DNA from 2 places in the Pseudoalteromonas sp. Scap06 genome. Region 1 is predicted to be linked to the other one. Evidence: predicted binding sites of a transcription regulator. Region 1 holds the regulator's gene; the other holds the start of a gene.

What was found. Region 1 encodes MetJ, which represses methionine synthesis genes. Its sites were predicted from a motif close to TAGACGTCTAGACGTCTA; they were not measured.
Region 2: metA (homoserine O-succinyltransferase) is a predicted target of MetJ. The motif match lies at 2,203-2,220, and genes of this name have one in related genera.

What each region holds. Positions count from the first base shown of each region.
Region 1 is NZ_CP041330.1:327,628-331,062, reverse strand. It holds gene metB (cystathionine gamma-synthase) at 1-1,138, opposite strand, end outside; gene metJ (met regulon transcriptional regulator MetJ) at 1,337-1,657, shown strand; gene FLM47_RS01495 (malic enzyme-like NAD(P)-binding protein) at 1,730-2,971, opposite strand.
Region 2 is NZ_CP041330.1:949,966-953,400, forward strand. It holds gene ettA (energy-dependent translational throttle protein EttA) at 1-1,075, opposite strand, end outside; gene FLM47_RS04340 (outer membrane beta-barrel protein) at 1,453-2,103, shown strand; gene metA (homoserine O-succinyltransferase) at 2,297-3,244, shown strand; gene FLM47_RS04350 (homocysteine S-methyltransferase family protein) at 3,234-3,435, shown strand, end outside.

The DNA of each region.
Region 1 (3,435 bases):
ATACCCTGTCTAAATCAGCAAGTAAGTCTTTTGCATCTTCAATACCCACCGAAATACGAATAAGCGTATCACCCACCCCAGCTTCTGCACGGGCAGTCGCCTCCATGCCTGCATGGGTCATGGTTGCGGGGTGACAAATCAAACTTTCAACTCCGCCTAATGATTCCGCCAAACTAAATTCATTTAAGCGCGTTAAAAACGCTGCAGCATCGTTTATATCGCCTTTGATATCAAAACTAACCATTGCACCAAAGCCAAACTGCTGCGCCTTAGCAAGCGCATGTTGTGGATGTGATTCAAGACCTGGATAGTAAACCTGAGCAACAAACGGGGAGTTTTCTAGATACTGTGCAATAGCGAGTGCATTTTCTTGGTGTTGCCTCAAACGCACGTTTAACGTGCGCAAACCTCTGAGAGTTAAATAGCTATCAAATGGCGCTCCAGTAATGCCAATATTATTTGCCCACCATGCCAGTTCTTCACCAAGCTCAGCGGTTGCTGCAATAACCGCCCCCCCAACAACATCTGAATGACCATTGATATATTTAGTAGTTGAGTGAACCACAATATCAGCACCAAATTTAATCGGATTTTGCAAAGCCGGCGATAAAAATGTGTTATCGGCAGCAACCAGAGCACCGCACTGCTTAGCAATATCGGTAACTGCTTTAATATCAGTTAATCGTAAAATTGGATTACTCGGTGTTTCAATCCAGATCAGCTTAGGTTTAATAGCAAGAATTTGCGATAAGCTTTCGCTTTTAGTGAAATCGACCACTTCTAGCTTTAACAAGCCGCGTTTTTCTAGTGAGGTAAATAAACGATAGCTGCCACCATAGCAATCGTGAGGAATCATTAACGTATCGTTACTATTTAATAATTGAGTTGTTAAGTGAACTGCCGCCATACCCGTTGCAGTAATAATGCCTTTAGCCCCGCCTTCAAGTTCAGTGAGCGCCTCAGCCAAAATGTCACGGTTAGGATTACCACTGCGGCCATAATCATATTGGCGTTTGGTATCAAAGTCAGAAAATGAGTAAGTTGTTGATAAATAAAGCGGTGGAACAACCGCACCATGCTGTTTGTCGGCTTCTATTCCACTACGAACAGCAATTGTTGCCTTATTTTTTTCACTCATTTTCGTCACCTTTACTATTTTGGAAGTTTAGACGTCTAAAAGGTAGCGCATGCAGTTTAAGATGTCAAAGCATTTAAATGTCTAGATAGCTAAATAACTAGTATTTGACTATCTTTTTTAAACCGATAGAATTTCACGCATATTTACACGCTTTGATGCTGTGTGAGCAATTTATAATCTGAGGCAACGATACATCTTATGGCTAAATGGAATGGTGAATATATTCACCCATACGCAGAACACGGGAAAAAATCCGAACAAGTAAAAAAGATCACCGTTTCGATCCCGCTAAATGTATTAAAAGTATTAACTGACGAACGTACTCGTCGTCAAATAAACAACTTGCGCCATGCAACAAATAGTGAGCTTTTATGCGAAGCATTTTTGCATGCATTTACAGGGCAACCGCTGCCTAATGATGATGATCTACGTAAAGACAACGCAGAAAAAGTACCTGAAGAGGTGAAGAAAATAATGCAAGAAATGGGACTAGAAGTGCCTATTTTAAATGAAGATTAAATTTCTTTATCTGTGTTATAAAAAAACCTCAGCAAATGCTGAGGTTTTTTTTGCGTTAATTCACACTTAAAATTACGCCATGTAGTTCTCTGGCATATCAATTTGTGCCACACCCGAATCAACTGCAGCTTGAGCAACGGCTTTGGCGATACGAGGCAATAAGCGCGGATCCATAGGTTTTGGTATAATATATTTAGCACCAAACTCTAGTTTATCGATACCTGCAGCAGTCAGTACTTCAGCCGGAACTGGCTCTTTAGCAATACTGCGAATTGCCTCTACAGCAGCTATTTTCATTTCATCGTTTATTTCACTTGCGCGTACATCTAGTGCGCCACGGAAAATAAATGGAAAACAAAGTACGTTGTTAACTTGGTTCGGATAATCAGAACGGCCAGTCGCCATAATAAGATCGTTGCGTGCAGCATGTGCTAATTGCGGATCAATTTCAGGATCGGGGTTTGAACATGCAAATACAACTGGGCGGTCAGCCATTAACTTCAAATCATCGGCGGCTAATAAATTAGGGCCTGATACACCAACAAACACATCGGCATCTTCAATTACGTCCTGTAAAGTACGTTTATCCGTATTGTTTGCAAATAATTGCTTATATTCATTTAAGTCATCACGACGTGTATGAATAACGCCTTTACGGTCTAACATATAAATATGTTCACGCAGTGCGCCACACTTAATTAAAAGCTCCATACAGGCAACAGCTGCAGCGCCGGCACCTAAACACACGATAATCGCATCTTCAATTGCTTTACCTTGTACTTCTAGCGCATTTAGCATACCCGCAGCCGTTACAATTGCCGTACCATGTTGGTCATCATGAAATACAGGAATGCTGCAACGTTCTATAAGTGCTTTTTCTATCTCAAAACATTCTGGCGCTTTAATATCTTCTAGGTTGATACCACCAAACGTGTCTGCAATATTCGCAACCGTGTTGATAAAGTCTTCGGTTGTGCGGTGCTTAACTTCTATATCAATTGAATCTAGACCTGCAAAACGTTTAAATAATAATGCCTTGCCTTCCATTACTGGTTTTGAGGCCAGTGGGCCTAAATTACCTAAGCCTAAAATTGCGGTGCCGTTAGTAATAACCGCAACCATATTTCCTTTACCAGTATACTTATAGGCATTTGCTGGATCAGCGGCAATTTCACGAACAGGTTCTGCAACACCTGGGCTATATGCGAGCGCGAGGTCTTTAACCGTCTCAGCGGGCTTGGTCAGCTCAATACTGATTTTACCTGGAACGGGATGGGCATGGTAATGTAGTGCTTGTTCACGAAAATCTGACATAACGCGATTATATCCTGCAATTTAAGTTAAAGTGAGAGGTAGTTTTATTCTACGATACCTTTATTATTTTTAAATTCCAAGCAATATCAGGTCTATCCTGTTATATGCTAGAACTCTTAATTTTAAGTGATTTATCAGCAACTTCCCTAGATTATCCTGACATTTTTAAAATATAAATTCGTCATAAAAATGAATATTACAGGTCGTTTTTACCCTTATTCAATATTTATGAAATACTCTTTTCAGTCTTAAATTAAAATAGTGAAATACCGAACTTTGTTTAACTTTAAATACAAATAACTTCACGTTAACTACATTTAAGTACCATATTTAAAGTGTAACAAATAAAAATATAGATAATATTGGCAATTTTGTCTGCAAATGTTTATGCATATTCGGAATAAGAACAGGAAATAGTTATGCAAAAATAATAAATACAAAACTGTTATAAAATGGAGGGATAA
Region 2 (3,435 bases), 620 kb from region 1:
CAATAATACCCACAATAGCGCCCTTAGGCATGCTAAAGCTTAAGTCATCAATTAAAACGCGGTCGCCAAAGCTTTTATGTAAGTTGTTTACTTCTAATACTTGGTCACCTAAACGAGGCCCAGGTGGAATAAATAATTCGTTGGTTTCGTTACGTTTTTGGTAATCAGACTGTTGTAGCTCGCTAAACTGCGCCATACGTGCTTTTGACTTAGCTTGACGACCTTTAGGGTTTGAACGCACCCACTCAAGTTCTTGTGCAATTGATTTTTGACGTGCTTTTTCAGATTTTTGCTCTTGTTGTAAGCGGGCATCTTTTTGCTCAAGCCAAGAAGAGTAGTTACCTTCCCACGGAATACCTTCACCACGGTCAAGCTCTAAAATCCAACCTGCTACATTATCAAGGAAGTAACGGTCATGCGTTACTGCCACAACAGTGCCTTCGTAGTCATGTAAGAAGCGCTCTAACCATGCAACCGACTCAGCATCTAAGTGGTTAGTTGGTTCATCGAGAATCAGCATGTCTGGTTTTTCAAGTAACAAACGACAAATAGCAACACGACGGCGCTCACCACCCGATAGGTGCTCAATTTTAGCATCCCACTCAGGTAAACGAAGTGCATCGGCAGCACGCTCTAAAACGTTATCGATATTATGACCATCGTGGGCTTGAATAACCGCTTCTAATTCACCTTGCTCTTTAGCCAGTGCGTCAAAGTCAGCACCTTCCATTGCGTATTCGTTATACACTTCGTCAAGGCGGTTAAGGGCATGTTTTACTTCACCTACAGCTTCTTCAACAATTTCACGAACTGTTTTGCTTTCGTCTAAAACAGGCTCTTGCGGTAAGTAACCAATTTTAGTGCCTGGTTGAGGGCGAGCTTCACCTTCAAACTCTTCATCAACACCCGCCATAATGCGAAGTAGTGATGATTTACCAGAACCATTTAAACCTAGCACACCAATTTTTGCGCCTGGGAAAAAATGCAACGAAATATCTTTTAAGATAGTGCGTTTTGGTGGCACAACCTTAGATACTCGACTCATCGAGAATATAAACTTATCAGGTAAAACCATGGAAGAAGCCTTCAAATAATAATAAAAATTTCAATGCTGTATTGTAGTGGCTCACAGGTGAAACAGTCAACGAATGGCGTAGCTTTTCAAAAATAAGTAGGCTGTAAGAAAGTGTAGTAAATTGTTTTATATTGTATTGATCAATTGTATGGGTATTTAAATAACTGCATAGTGTTAACAGTTGTTTAGAAGAAAAATATAATGAATAAGTTTAAGTCTAACTTGATTTGCGTTTTCTTAAAAGCGCACATCTTAATTTTAGAGCTGTAATTTGGTTTCACTTTTGTCGTAACACAACTTGAATTTTTATATTGAGCGTTTAGGCGTTTATAAAAGGTATTTAAAACATCACCAGATACTAAACTAAAGGAATAATTATGAAATTAAAATGGCTTGTATCCCTAAGCGCAATAATTTTGGGAGGGTACTCAGTTGCGAGTAACGCTGAGATAATGCGAGTGAATGGACCTTATCAAGGGTTCGGCTTAGGCTCTACCGAATTCGATGTTTATGAAGGGGATAGCCTGCAGTTTACAACGTTTTATACTCAAGTAGGTTATCAGTTTTCACCATATTTTGCACTAGAAGGGCGTTTGGGTATTGGTTTAAATGAGGAGCCAACGCCATTAAATGGGGATGTTTATACTCAAGAACCATTGACAGGAAAAATTACTTCCGAACCTGTACATACTCAAGTTGGTTCCGGCTTACAATTACAAACAAGCATATTTTTAAAAGCTAATTACCCAGTTTCTTCCCGAGTTGGTGTATTTTTATTTGCGGGATACGCTAGAAATAAGTTGAGCTATAACGATGACTACAGCCGTTTTGCAAAAGAAGTTATTGGCTCAAACACAAATCAGTTTCTCATTACAGAGGAAAATTACGATAAGGATGGCAAAACATTTGGGGCGGGGGTTGATTACATGTTAAGCCAACGCTGGCAGGCAATTGCAGAATACCAGTATTTTGATGCAATTCAAGGTAATATCTATGCTCTTAACTTTTCTATAAATTATCGTTTTTAAAACCGCATGCGCTACTGACTCTGGTAGCGCAACTCAAAAAATATTACTTAATAATTCTAAGTGCTTCTATAAATTTCGTTTACTATCCTAAATTTCATTTAGACATCCATACATCTAGAGGTTGATATTTTTGGCATTCTGTTCATAATGAGAGCGTATTAACTCTCGGTTTTTATGAGCAGGAGCTTTAAGAATGCCAATTACAGTAGAAGACGAATTGCCAGCTATTGCACGTTTACGTCATGAAAACGTGTTTGTAATGCCAAAAACGCGTGCAAAAACCCAAGAAATACGCCCTATGCGTTTGGCTATTCTTAATCTGATGCCTAATAAAGTAGAAACCGAAGTACAGTTTATTCGCTTGTTGGCTAACTCTCCGCTGCAAGTAAATGTTGAGCTATTGCGCCTTGATACGCACCGCAGTAGTAGCAACTCAGAGCAACACTTAGATACTTTTTATCGTTATTTCTCAGAAGTAAAAAACAACAACTACGATGCACTGTTAATTACCGGTGCACCGCTCGCACATCTAGAGTATGAAGAAGTAGCGTATTGGGAAGAGCTCAAAGTAATTATTGATTGGGCCGAGCAACATGTAACTTCTACCTTGTTTTCGTGCTGGGCTGCCCACGCGGCCTTATACCACCGTTATAATTTAAAGCGCGATTTAAAAGACAATAAACTCTGCGGGGTGTTTACCCATCAATGTTACTTTGCCCATGGTGCACTTACCCGCGGCTTTGACGATACCTTTTTAGTACCCCACTCACGCTATGGCCACATAGATATTAATAAAATAAACGCCTGTGAAGAGCTGGTGGTATTAGCGGGCTCTGAACGAGTAGGGGCGTATTTGCTTAAAAATAAATCGGGCAGCCAAGTGTTTATTACCGGCCACCCCGAATACGATGCCGACAGTTTAAAAGCCGAATATGAGCGCGATTTACAAAAAAGTCCCGATGCGCCAAAGCCTGAAAACTATTTTCCTGATGACGATGCCAGCAAACAACCGTCTAAAACATGGCAAAGCCACGCGTTTTTACTGTTTTCAAACTGGTTAAATTATTACGTTTACCAAACCACACCCTATGATATTAACTTAGTTAGCCAAGACGTAAGGACTAACAACTATGCCGAATAATCCTCAAAACAATAAGCATGAACAGCTAAGCGCTGCGCTCAAACAGCGTATTTTAATTTTAGATGGTGCAATGGGAACCATGATCCAAGCGCATAAGCTTGAAGAGCAAGACTACCGTGGTGAACGTTTTAAAGATTGGCACGTGCTTATTAAAGGTAATAACGATTTATTAAGCCTAACCAAGCCTGAAA